2 regions of the Streptomyces sp. NPDC007264 genome follow, and region 2 is predicted to be linked to the other one. Evidence: riboswitches for the same ligand, from Rfam matches in the RefSeq annotation. Region 2 holds a riboswitch; the other holds the start of a gene.

Region 1 (7,096 bases), on a different contig from region 2:
ACCGGGACACCGTGCTCGCCCTCCTGGAGCGCCTTCCGGCCGACCGCGTACGGGGCCTGATCGGGCCGTGGCCGCACGCGTACCCCGACCACGGTCTGCCGCCCGGCCCGGCGATCGGCTTCCTCCAGGAGACCCTCCGCTGGTGGGACCACTGGCTCAGGGGCAGGGACACGGGGGTCATGGCGGAGCCGCTGCTGCGCGCGTACGTCACCGGCGCCCGCCCTCCCGCGGCCGGGTGCGAGGGGCTGCCGGGCCGCTGGGTCGGCGAGCCGTCGTGGCCGTCGCCGAACGTCACCCCGGTCCCCTACGCGCTCCGGGGCGCCCCTGTGCCCGTGCGGTCCCCGCTGCACACCGGTCTGGACGCCGGCCGCTTCGTCCCCCGCGGCGGCGACGCGGACCTGCCGCCCGACCAGCGCGAGGAGGACGCGAGGTCGGTGTGCTTCGAGTTCGGGGCGGAGGAGGAGACCTGGGTGCTGGGGCGGCCCCGGGTACGACTGCGGCTGACCTGCCCGGCGCCGTGCGGGCAGGTGGTCGCCCGGCTGTGCGACGTGGCGCCCGACGGGACGTCGGTCCTCGTCACCCGCGGCGTCCTGGACCTGTCCGCGCGTGCCGGCGGCGACCGGACGGCCTCCCGGGCCCCGGGGGCCACCGAGGACGTGGTGGTCGAGCTGGGCGGCACCGGCCACGCCTTCCCGCCCGGCCACCGCATCCGCCTAGCCGTGTCCTCCGTGTACTGGCCGTGGCTGTGGCCGCAACCGGGCGCGGAGGCGGGCCTCGTCCTGGATCCGTCGGGCAGTCGGCTCGAACTTCCCGTGCGCACGGCGCAGTCGGGGCCGCCCCTCGTGTTCGGGGAGCCGGAGCACGCCGAGCCGCTGGGCGTCAGCTCCCCGGCCACGCTCGACGAACCGCGCCCGAGCCGGCTGGTGGTCCGGGACGTGGCGAAGGGCGAGTGGCGCCTGGAACTCGCCCCCTGCCGGGAGGGTGTTCTGGTGTACCCCGACGGTCTCGAGGTCGCCGAGGACGCCCGGGAGACGTACACCGTCGAGGACGCCGACCCGCTGACGGCCCGCGCCCGCTGGGACCGGTCCGTGCGGATGCACCGCCCGGAGACGGGATGGGACGCCAGGGTGGAGACGCACTCCGGGATCGTCTGCACGGCGGCGGAGTTCGTCGTGTCGGACGAGCTCGTCTGCGGGGACGGCGACGAAGTGGTGTTCCACCGGACATGGGTGACGCGGATTCCCCGTACGACGCCCACCTCCCCCGCACCAGCGAAATGCCCGAATAGGGGGCATTAAGGGCTCACTTCCTGTGACCTTCGCCACCAGGACATCGAAGGCGTGCGGGGATCCTCGGGGGGGCCGGCGACCTCCACCCCATTTGCCCGAATTGGCACCCGATTTCCCATAACGCCAAGTTCCTTACCGTCGGCAGGGCGCCAGTGAATTCGGTCACGCCACCACTATATGGCTCTTTTCGGTCATGTAGTCAACTTTCCTTCTACAAAGGGCATGTTGACTGCCGACTCCACGGGGGACCAATATCCACATTGCGGAATCTCAAGGTCATTTCGGCTGGACCGCGACTTCCGGCTTGTTCCCGACATCTCCCCTCGCTTACCTTCCTCTCGACCCGAGCGGATCGCCGAATCCTGCCGCCGCTCGAGGGCCCATCGACCGATGACGGCAGGAGCGGGGGACCCAGGTAGGTCGCCGAACCGGACACCGCGCCGGAACGGCTCGGGGTGAAGCCACGCCCTCGGAACCGAGGACACGGCCGGGCACCTCCCAGCCCGAACCCGACAGCTCACCTCGCAGGCGCCGGAGAGGAAAACGACATGCCCGCTTTCGCCCTGCCCGCACGCCGTCGGAACGACCGGTCCAAGGCCGCCCGCATCCGCCGCACCCTCGCCGCCGCGGCGACCGGTGCCGCCGTGCTCGCTCTTCCCGTCGTGGGTGCGACGAGCGCTTCGGCCGCCGCTCCCGCCGCCGCACCGGCGACCGCCACGGCTTACCGCGGCAGCCTCGACGGCTGGATCCGTCAGTCGCTGACCGTCATGGCGAAGCACGGGATTCCCGGGTCCTACAACGGGATCTACCGCAATGTGATGCGCGAGTCGTCGGGCAACCCGAGGGCCATCAACAACTGGGACAGCAACGCCGCGAAGGGCATCCCGTCCAAGGGCCTCCTGCAGGTCATCGACCCGACCTTCCGCACCTACCACGTGCCCGGCACGGCGTACGACCCCTACGACCCGATCGCGAACATCACGGCCGCCTGCAACTACGCGGCCCACAGGTACGGCTCGATCGACAACGTCAACAGCGCGTACTGACCCCGAAGAGTCTCTCGAGGACGACGGCGATGCCGTCGTCCTCGTTGGACAGGGTGATCTCGTCGGCGACCGCCTTGAGTTCGGGATGGGCATTGGCCATGGCGACGCCGTGCGCGGCCCAGTCGAACATGGGGATGTCGTTGGGCATGTCGCCGAAGGCGATGGTCCGGGACGGGCTCAGGCCCAGATGCTCGGCGGCCAGCGCGAGTCCCGTCGCCTTCGTGATGCCGCACGGCTGGAGTTCGACGGTTCCGGGCCCCGACATGGTGACCGTCGCCAGCGACCCGATCGCACCGCGGGCCGCCATCGCCAACTCGTCGTCGGACAGGGTGGGGTGGCGCAGCAGCACCTTGCTGATGGGCTCGCACCACAGGTCGTCGCGCCGCTCGACCCGCACCGCGGGCAGGGTGGGGTGCGGCATCCGGTAGCCGGGCTCGACGAGGGTGAGCCCGTGCACCCCGTCCTGGTCGACGGCCGCGTAGACCTGCCCCACCTCGGCCTCGACCTTGCCGAGCGCGGTCTCCGCCAACTCCCGGTCCAGCGTGACGGAGAACAGCAGCCGGTCCGCGCCGGCGTCGTACACCTGCGCGCCCTGTCCGCACACCGCGAGCCCCCTGCTGCCCAGGTCGTCGAGCAGCGGCCGCACCCTGGGCGCCGGACGCCCCGTGACCACCAGGTGCTGGGCGCCGGCCGCCACGGCCCGCGCCAGCGCGGCCTTCGACCGGTCGGAGAGCGTGTCGTCACCACGCAGCAGGGTTCCGTCCAGGTCGGTGGCGATGAGTGCATATGCAAGGGGTGCGGCCATGATCAGAGAATACGGATGGAACACCCCGGCGTGCTCGGCGCGAACCGGACGAGGATCCAGCCGTGCGCCGCGGCCAGATGCCGTACCCGCCGCGACGACGCGAACCCCGTGCCGCAGCACACGAAGCGCATCACTCGCGCACCTGCACCCCGCCTTCGAAGCGGTCGCGCAGCCACGTGATCATCTCGTGGTGCTGGGAGCTGTGGGAGAACGGTCCGGTGGGTGCGGGTCCGTCCGCCGCCGCAGCCGGTAGACGCTGTCCACGACGGGCGGCCCACCCGTAACGTGTGCCGCGACCACCTGCAACCACCCCTGCACGGCACCACCGGAACGCACGAGAGCGAGGCAGCATCCCATGCCCCCCTTCGACGTCCCCGAGGGCGACCCCTTCGGCCCGCACAACCTCCCCTACGGCGTGTTCTCCCCCGCAGGCTCCGACGAGCGCACCGTCGGCGTCCGCCTGGGCGACCACGTGCTCGACGCCGGCGCGGCGGCCGAGGCCCTCGGCTCCCCGTACGCCTCCCTGCTGGCGCGGCCGTCCCTGGGACCGCTGCTGGCCGCGGGCCGCACCGCATGGTCGGACGTGCGCCGGGCGCTGACGGCGTGGGTGACGGTGCCCGCGCACCGGGAGACGGTGGAGCCGCTGATGCGCCCGCTGTCCGAGGTGACCCTCCACCTGCCCTTCGAGGTCGCGGACTACGTCGACTTCTACGCCTCCGAGAACCACGCCCGCAATGTGGGGCGGATCTTCCGTCCGGACGCGGAGGACTCGCTGACCCCCAACTGGAAGCATCTGCCGATCGGTTACCACGGGCGGTCGGGGACCGTCGTGGTGTCGGGCACGGACGTCGTGCGTCCACAGGGGCAGCGGAAGGCCCCCACGGACCCCGCTCCGGTCTTCGGCCCGTCCGTCCGCCTGGACATCGAGGCGGAGGTGGGCTTCGTGGTGGGGGTCCCGTCGCGGCTGGGCCGGCCGGTGGCGCTGTCCGCGTTCCGTGACCACGTCTTCGGGCTGTGCCTGCTCAACGACTGGTCGGCGCGGGACATCCAGGCGTGGGAGTACGTGCCGCTGGGGCCGTTCCTCGGCAAGTCGTTCGCCACATCGGTCTCGGCGTGGATCACCCCGCTGGACGCGCTGGAGCAGGCGCGGGTGGCGCCGCCGGAGCGCACCCATCCGCTGCTGCCGTACCTGGACGACGCGCGGGAGGAACCGGCCGGCTACGACCTGCGCATCTCCGTCGCGATCAACGGCCATGTCGTCTCCCGGCCACCCTTCTCCACCATGTACTGGACGGCGGCCCAGCAACTGGCCCACATGACGGTGAACGGGGCGTCGCTGCGGACGGGCGACCTGTACGGCTCGGGCACCGTGAGCGGCGCGGCGGAGCGCGAACGCGGCTCGCTCCTCGAACTCACCTGGAACGGCCGCGACGCTCTCGAACTCCCCGACGGCAAGCGGGCGTTCCTGGAGGACGGGGACGTGGTCACGCTGACGGCGTGGGCGCCCGGGCCGGACGGGACACGGGTCGGGCTCGGCGAGGTGACAGGCCGGGTGGTACCGGCGGTGGACACCGCGGGCTGAGGCGCGCCGGGCGCTGGGGCCCGGCGCCGTTCTAGAACCAGTCGTCCGGCTCCGGCTCCGGCTCCTGCCCCATGTCCCGGTCCGGCTCCGGGCCGGGTCCGGCGCCGTCGTCGGCGTCGGCGTCGGCGTCGGCGTCGGCGTCGGCGTCGGCGGGGGCGGCCTCGGCGGGGGCGGGGGCGGGGGCGGGGGCGGCCTCGGCGGGGCCGCCCAGGGCCGCGAGCACCCCGAGCACCCCTTCGCCGTACGTGGCCAGCTTCTTCTCGCCGACCCCGCCGACGGTGCCCAGCTCCGCCACCGAACCGGGCCGGCGCATGACGATCTCCCGCAGCGTGGCGTCGTGGAAGACGACGTACGCCGGGACACCCTGCTCCCGGGCCTGTTCGGCACGCCACGCGCGCAGGGCCTCGAAGGCGGGCAGCAGCTCCGGGGGCAGCTCGGCGGCGGCCGCCTTCGCCTTGCGCTCGGGCCGTGCCGAGCCCGACGACCGGGGCACCTCCGGCTTCTTCGGCTCCTTGCGCAGCGGCACCTCACGCTCCCGCCGCAGTACCGCACCGCTCTCCTCGGTCAGCACCAGCGTGCCGTACTCGCCCTCGACCGCCAGCAGCCCCTGCGCCAGCAACTGCCGCATGACACCCCGCCATTCGCCCTCGGTCAGCTCCTCGCCGATACCGAAGACGGACAGCTGGTCGTGGTCGAACTGGATCACCTTGGCCGTGCGCCGTCCCAGCAGGATGTCGACGATCTGCACCGCGCCGAACTTCTGCCGCCGCTCCCGGTGCAGCCGCCACACGGCGGACAGCACTTTCTGCGCCGCGATCGTCCCGTCCCAGGTGTCGGGCGGAACCAGACACGTGTCGCAGTTGCCGCAGCCGCTCGGCTCGGGGTCCTGGCCGAAGTAGGCGAGCAGATGGCCGCGGCGGCACTGGGCCGTCTCGCACAGGGCCAGCATCGCGTCCAGATGCGCCTGGGCGCGGCGGCGGAACGCCTCGTCACCCTCTCCGGACTGGATCAGCTTGCGCTGCTGGATGACGTCGTTCAGCCCGTAGGCCATCCAGGCCGTGGACGGCAGCCCGTCGCGGCCCGCCCGGCCCGTCTCCTGGTAGTAGCCCTCGATCGACTTCGGCAGGTCCAGATGGGCGACGAACCGCACGTCCGGCTTGTCGATGCCCATGCCGAACGCGATGGTCGCGACCACCACGAGGCCGTCCTCGCGCAGAAAGCGGGACTGATGGGCCGCGCGCGTGCCCGCGTCCAGTCCCGCGTGGTACGGCACCGCCTCGACACCGCTGCGGGTGAGGAACTCCGCCGTCTTCTCCACCGAGTTCCGCGAGAGGCAGTAGACGATGCCCGCGTCGCCCGGGTGCTCCTCGCGCAGGAACGCCAGCAACTGCTTCTTGGGGTCGGCCTTCGGAACGATCCGGTACTGGATGTTGGGCCGGTCGAAGCTCGCCACGAAGTGCCGCGCCGCCGGCATGCCGAGCCGCTGGATGATCTCCTGGTGCGTCGCCCGCGTCGCCGTCGCCGTGAGCGCGATCCGGGGGACGTCCGGCCAGCGCTCGCCCAGCAGGGACAGGGCCAGGTAGTCGGGGCGGAAGTCGTGGCCCCACTGGGACACGCAGTGCGCCTCGTCGATGGCGAACACCGAGATCTTGCCGCGCGAGAGCAGATCGCGGGTGGACTCCAGACGCAGCCGCTCCGGGGCCAGGTACAGCAGGTCCAGCTCGCCGGCCAGGAACTCGGCCTCCACCACGCGCCGCTCGTCGAAGTCCTGCGTGGAGTTGACGAATCCGGCGCGCACACCGAGCGCCCGCAGCGCGTCCACCTGGTCCTGCATCAGCGCGATCAGTGGGGAGACCACCACGCCCGTGCCGGGTCTGACCAGGGCCGGGATCTGGTAGCAGAGCGACTTGCCGCCGCCGGTCGGCATGAGCACGACGGCGTCGCCGCCGGCCACCACATGCTCGATGATCGCTTCCTGCTCACCGCGGAATGCCTCGTACCCGAAGACCCGGCGCAGCGCGGCGAGCGCCTCGCTGCCCTCGTCCGGCGCCGGCCTCACGCCGGCTCCGGTCATCCCACCCGCCTCGGTCATCCCGCCCGTCCCGTCCATCGCCCGTCCCCCGCACGTCGTCCCTCGACCCACTGCATCCACGATAGGCGCCGCCGCCGACAGCCTCCGGGTTTGTCCACAGACTCGACCCGTTCCGCTGCGTCACCGTTCGATGGCATCGGGCGACCGACAGGACCTTGTCCCCACGGTGCCTTCCGCCGCACACGCAGTTGATCGACGCGAGCCTCGTCTTCCCGCAGACACGACGGCCCGGCACCCCTGAGCGGGTGCCGGGCCGTTCCGTGCCGGTGCGGGTCAGCGGAC
Region 2 (7,096 bases):
CCCGAGCGTGGCACGCTCGACAACGGCATGACCGTGCTGCGCTGTCACCGCCCGGGCCAGCAGGTCGTGGCCGTCGAGGTGCTCCTCGACGCGCCCCTGGACGCCGAGCCGGCCGGCCTCGACGGCGTCGCCACGATCATGGCGCGCGCCTTCTCCGAGGGCACCGACAAGCACTCCGCCGAGGAGTTCGCCGCCGAGTTGGAGCGCTGCGGCGCCACGCTCGACGCGCACGCCGACCACCCCGGCGTCCGCCTCTCCCTGGAAGTGCCCGTGTCCCGCCTCCCGAAGGCGCTCGGGCTGCTCGCCGACGCCCTGAGGTCGCCGGCGTTCGCGGACAGCGAGGTCGAGCGCCTGGTGCGCAACCGCCTCGACGAGATCCCGCACGAGACCGCCAACCCGGCCCGGCGCGCCGCCAAGGAGCTGTCCAGGCAGTTGTTCCCCGCCTCCTCGCGCATGTCGCGCCCGCGCCAGGGCACCGAGGAGACGGTCGAGCGCATCGACTCCGCGGCCGTCCGCGCCTTCTACGAGCGGTATGTGCGGCCCGCGACGGCCACCGCCGTCGTGGTCGGCGACCTCACCGGGGTCGACCTGGACGCACTGCTGGGCGAGACCCTCGGCGCCTGGACGGGGGCGCCCGCCAAGCCGCGCGCCGTGCCGCCGGTGACCGCCGACGACACCGGCCGGGTGATCATCGTGGATCGCCCCGGTGCCGTCCAGACGCAGCTGCTCATCGGGCGTGTCGGTGCCGACCGCCACGACCGGGTGTGGCCCGCGCAGGTGCTCGGCACCTACTGCCTCGGCGGCACCCTCACCTCCCGCCTGGACCGCGTCCTGCGCGAGGAGAAGGGCTACACCTACGGCGTGCGGGCGTTCGGCCAGGTACTGCGCTCCGCGCCCGACGGGACCGGTGCGGCGATGCTCGCCATCAGCGGCTCCGTCGACACGCCCAACACCGGCCCGGCGCTCGACGACCTGTGGAAGGTGCTGCGCACCCTGGCGGCCGAGGGGCTGACGGACGCCGAGCGCGATGTCGCCGTGCAGAACCTGGTGGGGGTGGCGCCGCTCAAGTTCGAGACCGCGGCGGCCGTCGCGAGCACGCTCGCCGACCAGGTCGAGCAGCACCTTCCGGACGACTACCAGGCGACGCTGTATCAGACGCTCGCCGCCACGGGCACGGTGGAGGCCACGGCCGCGGTCGTGAACGCGTTCCCGGTGGACCGTCTGGTGACCGTCCTGGTCGGCGACGCGGCGAAGATCGCGGAGCCGGTCGAGGCGCTCGGCATCGGCGAAGTGAGCGTCGTCCCGGCCGAGTAGGAGGGCGGGTACGCGCGCGTGGAACCGTGGAGGACACGCGCGCACGGCGACGGCGTCCCGAGGGGCCCCGGTGACTGTTCGGTCACCGGGGCCCCTGTCGTCGGTGTTTTGTCCGCATTGCCACGGAGGTTGCCCTTCTGCCCTGTGGGATGCGCTACAAATCCCGGGCTCGGTTTGTCGATCGGGAAAGGCCGCGCTTAGCGTCGGTCCGGCTGTCCGTCAGGCAGTAGGCCGCGTCCGCGGCACCGGACAGTCATCGCCGAGTCCCCGTACGGCGCGAGCCAGGGGAGCCGGGGACCCACCGCAGTCCCTGGGGTGAATCGGGCGCCGCCCGTAGGAGACCTTCCTGCTCCGAACCCGTCAGCTAACCCGGTAGGCGAGAGGGAAGGAAAGGACCAGTCACTTCATGGCGTTCACCTGCGCCGGCGGGAAGCACCGCCGTCCGAGCCGCGTGAAGCGCACGACCACGAACGCCGTGGGTGTCGCGGCGCTCACCACGACCGGTGTCATCGGCACCCTGTCCGCCCCCGCGTTCGCGGCCGGCGACCCCGTCGAGCAGACCGGACTGATGCGGGCCGTCTCGCTCGGCGACTCGGTCGCCGAGACGATCGACGCCCAGGCCGCGGCCCAGAAGCAGGCCGCCGAACAGAAGACGGCCGAGGAGACCGCGCGCAGGCGGGCCGCGGAGAAGGCCGCGAAGGAGCGTGCGGCGAAGGAGCGCGCCGCCCGCGAGGCTGAGCGCAGGCGCCTGAACGCGTACGTGGCGCCGATCCACGGCTCGTACGTCTCCACCGGCTACCGCACCGGCGGCTCCCTGTGGTCCTCCGGTACCCACACCGGCATCGACTTCCACGCCGCGACGGGCACGCCCGTGCACGCGGTCGGCGCCGGCACCGTCGTCGAGGCGGGCTGGGGCGGCGCGTACGGCAACCAGATCGTCATCAGGATGAACGACGGCACCTACACGCAGTACGGGCACCTGTCGTCCATCGGCGTCTCCGTGGGCCAGCGGGTCACCCCCGGCCGGCAGATAGCCCTCTCCGGGGCCACCGGCAACGTGACCGGGCCGCACCTGCACTTCGAGGCGCGTACGACCCCGGAGTACGGCTCGGACATCAACCCCGTCGCCTACCTCAGGGCCCACGGTGTGAACGTCTGACCGCGCGTCCCGATGGGGTGCGGGTGTCCGATGACCTCGGCCGACGGGCCGGGGTCATCGTCGTTTCGAAGGACTGCTGTCCAAAAAATATCCATGGATTCCGGTCCGCCGTCGGAAATTCCGGCCCGCTGCAATAGAGTCGGCTGAACACCCGCCGAGCGGCGGCGTTTCACGGGGATTAAGGCGGAGGTCGGACATGCGTATTCCGGCGCACTCGGTATGCACGGCGATCCGTGATGACATCGTCGCGGGTGTCTACGAGCGGGGCGCCCGGCTCACCGAGGAACTCCTCGCGCGTCGCTACGGCGTCTCGCGCGTCCCCGTGCGCGAGGCCCTGCGCACGCTGGAGGCCGAGGGCTTCGTCGTCACCCGCAGGCATGCCGGCGCGTGCGTGGCGGAACCCACCGAGCGGGAGGCCGCCGACCTCCTGGAGATGCGGATGCTGCTGGAGCCGCTCGGGGCCGCGCGGGCCGCGCAGCGGCGCACCGAGGCCCATCTGAAGGTGCTGCGGGGCCTGGTCCGGCTGGGGCAGGAGCGGGCCAGGAAGGGCAACAGCGACGATCTGCGCTCGCTGGGCGGCTGGTTCCACGAGACGCTCGCACAGGCATGCGGGAGCCCCGCGCTGACCTCGACGCTCGCCCAGCTGCGGCACAAGATCGCCTGGATGTACGCGGTGGAGGCGCCGGCCGACCCCGTGGAGTCCTGGGCCGAACACGGCGGCATCGTGGACGCCGTCGCGCGCGGGGACGGCGAGCGGGCGCGGACCCTCACGGCGCTGCACACCGAGCGCGCGACCGCCGCGCACCGCCTCCGCTTCCCCGGCGCGGGAGACCGGACGGACCGTGTGAGGACTTCGCAACAAGCCGTAAACATCTCGGGGCCTCGGTATTAACACGAGCACCGTATACAAAGAGGGATATTCGACGGGGGCTATTCGGGCTGCCCGTTTTTCGCATGGCCGTGGAAATAGCCGCGTGGGTGATTCGTGTGCGCCTCGGGGATTTTCTGCGCACCCCGCGGAATGCGCGCGCGGTGGTGCCGAACGGGCACGTCCCCCGGCCGAGAGACACGAATGCGGCGGAGCCGCGTCCGCCGTGAAAGCCGACGAGGCTCCGCCGCACCGCGGGGAGGGAAGGGTCAGACGGTCTCGGGAAGCTCCTCGAGCCCCTCGGCCACCAGCTTGGCCAGGCGGTCGAGCGCGGCGTCCGCCCCCTCCGCCTCGGAGGCGAGCACGATCTCCTCGCCGCCCTGGGCGCCCAGACCGAGAACCGCCAGCATGGATGCGGCGTTGACGGGGTTGCCGCCGGCCTTGGCGATCGTCATGGGGACTCCGGAGGCCGTGGCCGCCCGGACGAAGATGGAGGCGGGGCGGGCGTGGAGGCCCTCGGCCCAGCCGACGTTGACGCGGCGCTCAGCCATGTGATGCTGCCCTTCAGGTGTCAATCTTGTCTAGACCAGTTTCCCATACGGTGAGGCGCGCCCGGAAGGGATGCCGGTCGTGTCCCGGGGGCCCGGACGGTTCCCGGACGGTTCCCGGACGGTTCCCAAACGGTTCCCCCGGACCGCCCCGCGCCGGCGCCGGACGCGAGCCTTACCCTGGGGCCCATGCAGATCGCGTCGGACCGGCACGAGTATCCCGCCCACTGGGAGGCCGACGTGGTGCTGCGCGACGGCGGCACCGCGCGCATCAGGCCCATCACCGCCGACGACGCCGAGCGCCTCGTCAGCTTCTACGAGCAGGTCTCGGACGAGTCGAAGTACTACCGCTTCTTCGCGCCGTACCCTCGCCTGTCCGCCAAGGACGTCCACCGCTTCACCCACCACGACTTCGTGGACAGGGTGGGACTCGCCGCCACGGTGGCCGGCGAGTTCATCGCCACCGTGCGCTACGACCGCATCGGCGCCGACGGCCGGCCCGCCGCGGGGCCGACCGACGAGGCCGAGGTCGCCTTCCTGGTCCAGGACGCCCACCAGGGGCGCGGGGTCGCGTCGGCCCTCCTCGAGCACATCGCCGCGGTGGCCCGGGAGCGCGGCATCCGCCGGTTCACCGCCGAGGTGCTGCCCGCCAACACCAAGATGATCAAGGTGTTCACGGACGCCGGGTACCGGCAGAAGCGCAGCTTCGAGGACGGCGTCGTCCGGCTGGAGTTCGACCTGGAGCCCACCGACCGGTCGCTCGCCGTGCAGCGCGCGCGGGAGCAGCGGGCCGAGGCGCGGTCGGTCAAGCGGCTGCTCGCGCCCGGCTCGGTCGCGGTCATCGGCACGGGCCGCGCGCCCGGGGGAGTGGGCCGCAGCGTGCTCGACCACCTCCGGGACGCCGGCTTCACCGGCCGCCTGTACGCGGTGAACAGGGCGTTCCCCGACGGGCAGCAGGAACTCGACGGGGTCCCGGCCCACCGCTCCGTCCGCGAGATCGCCGAGCCGGTCGACCTCGCCGTCGTCGCCGTGCCCGCGGAGCGTGTTCCCGAGGTCGTCACCGAGTGCGGCGAGCACGGGGTGCAGGGGCTCGTGGTGGTCTCCGCGGGATACGCCGAGAGCGGCCAGGAGGGACGGCGGCGGCAGCGGGAACTGGTGCGCCGGGCCCGGTCGTACGGCATGCGGATCATCGGGCCGAACGCCTTCGGGATCATCAACACCTCACCCTCGGTCCGGCTCAACGCGTCCCTGGCGCCCGAGATGCCGCGCCCGGGGCGCATCGGACTCTTCGCCCAGTCCGGTGCCATCGGGATCGCGCTGCTGTCGCGGCTTCAGCGGCGCGGGGGAGGCGTCACCGGGGTCACGGGCGTGTCGACCTTCGTCTCCTCCGGGAACCGGGCGGACGTGTCGGGCAACGACGTCCTGCAGTACTGGTACGACGACCCGGACACCGATGTCGCCCTGATGTACCTGGAGTCCATCGGCAACCCGCGCAAGTTCACCCGCCTCGCCCGCCGGACGGCCCTGGCCAAACCCCTGGTCGTCGTGCAGGGAGCGCGGCACGGGGGCGCGCCGCAGGGGCATGCCGTACGGGCCACACGGCTGCCGCACGCCACGGTGTCCGCCCTGCTGCGGCAGGCCGGCGTGCTCCGGGTGGACACGATCACCGAGCTGGTGGACACGGGGCTGCTGCTGGCCCGCCAGCCGCTGCCGGCCGGGCCGCGGGTGGCCATCCTCGGGAACTCCGAGTCGCTGGGGCTGCTGACGTACGACGCGTGCCTGACCGAGGGGCTGCGGCCGTCGCGGCCGCTCGACCTGACGACGGCGGCCTCCGCCGAGGACTTCCACCGGGCGCTGTCGGCGGCGCTGGCCGACGACTCGTGCGATGCCGTCGTGGTGACGGCGATACCGGCGGTCGGCGAGAACCACACCCAGGACGCGGCGCTGGCGGAGGCGCTCCGGTCGGCCGCGGCGGCGGCCCCGGCCAAGCCGGTCCTCGTGGCGCACGTCGAGATGGGCGGGATCGCGGGGGCGCTGTCCAGGGCGGCCGGCACGTCGCCGCAGGCCCAGCGGAGCGACCTGGCACGGCCCGTGGAGCGGCCGGTCACCCCGGTGGCGGCACCGCCCGGGGCCCGACTCATCCCCGCCTATCCCGCCGCCGAACGCGCCGTCAGGGCCCTCGCGGAGGCCGTCGAGTACGCCCAGTGGCGGCGCGAGGCCGCCGAGCCGGGCAAGGTGCCCGAGTACGACGACATCGACGAGAAGGGCGCCGCCGACCTGATCGGCTGGCTGCTCGCGCGGGACGAGGGACCGGCCCTCGGCACGGACGAGACCTGCGACCTGCTCGCGCGCTACGGCATCCACGTGCGCAAGGCGCTGCCGGCACCCACGCCGGAGGCCGCCGTCGGGGCCGCCCGGGCGATCGGCTACCCGGTGGCCCTGAAGGCGACCGCTCCCCACCTGCGCCACCGCGCCGACCTGGGCGGGGTGCGGCTGGATCTGGCCGACGAGGAACAACTGAGGCGGGCGTACGCCGAGTTGACCGAGCTGTTCGGGCCGCCCGAGGAGACCCGGCCGGTCGTGCAGGTCATGGCGCCCCGCGGTGTCGACACCCTCATCCAGGCCGTCATCGACCCGGCGGCCGGCGCCGTGCTGTCGTTCGGGCTGGCCGGGGCCGCCTCCCAGCTGCTCGGCGACATGGCGCACCGGTTGATCCCGGTCACGGACCGTGACGCCGCCTCCCTGGTGCGGTCGATCCGGACGGCCCCCCTCCTGTTCGGCTGGCGCGGCTCCGACCCCGTCGACACACCCGCCCTCGAAGAGCTGATGCTGCGCGTGTCCCGGCTGGTCGACGACCACCCGGAGGTCGTCGCGGTCACCCTGGAGCCCGTCGTCGTCGCCCCGCACGGCCTGAGCGTCCTCGACGCCACCGTGCGGCTCGGGCCTCCGCCCGCCCGGGACGACCTCGGCCCGAGGACGCTCCCGGTGTACTGACGGACCGATTCCCCGGCGGCCGGCCCGCGGCCCCGTGCATCGCCTCGCCGCTCGAACGGACCGGACGCCGACGACGTCCCGGAGCGGCCGTACCCACGGACTAGGATGGACGTCATGGCCAAGACCAGTACGACGACCCAGGGGCTGCGCGCGGCGATCGAGCGCAGCGGCTACTACCCGGCCCTCGTGGCCGAGGCGGTGGAAGCCGCCGTG

Evidence for each region. Region 2 has a riboswitch for cyclic di-AMP ahead of ACFYMU_RS22980 (M23 family metallopeptidase). Riboswitches for the same ligand answer to the same signal wherever they lie in the genome.
Region 1: it holds a riboswitch for cyclic di-AMP, as region 2 does, so the genes downstream of both, ACFYMU_RS27275 (transglycosylase SLT domain-containing protein) here and ACFYMU_RS22980 (M23 family metallopeptidase) in region 2, are expected to answer to the same signal.

Annotation. Positions count from the first base shown of each region.
Region 1 is NZ_JBIAFD010000018.1:139,880-146,975, reverse strand. It holds gene ACFYMU_RS27280 (CocE/NonD family hydrolase) at 1-1,298, shown strand, start outside; cyclic di-AMP (ydaO/yuaA leader) riboswitch at 1,668-1,833, shown strand; gene ACFYMU_RS27275 (transglycosylase SLT domain-containing protein) at 1,838-2,335, shown strand; gene ACFYMU_RS27270 (HAD family hydrolase) at 2,319-3,140, opposite strand; gene fahA (fumarylacetoacetase) at 3,496-4,722, shown strand; gene recQ (DNA helicase RecQ) at 4,754-6,832, opposite strand; gene nuoN (NADH-quinone oxidoreductase subunit NuoN) at 7,088-7,096, opposite strand, start outside.
Region 2 is NZ_JBIAFD010000013.1:152,002-159,097, reverse strand. It holds gene ACFYMU_RS22985 (M16 family metallopeptidase) at 1-1,314, shown strand, start outside; cyclic di-AMP (ydaO/yuaA leader) riboswitch at 1,562-1,708, shown strand; gene ACFYMU_RS22980 (M23 family metallopeptidase) at 1,721-2,473, shown strand; gene ACFYMU_RS22975 (GntR family transcriptional regulator) at 2,670-3,365, shown strand; gene ACFYMU_RS22970 (HPr family phosphocarrier protein) at 3,611-3,892, opposite strand; gene ACFYMU_RS22965 (GNAT family N-acetyltransferase) at 4,079-6,883, shown strand; gene ACFYMU_RS22960 (DUF5998 family protein) at 6,998-7,096, shown strand, end outside.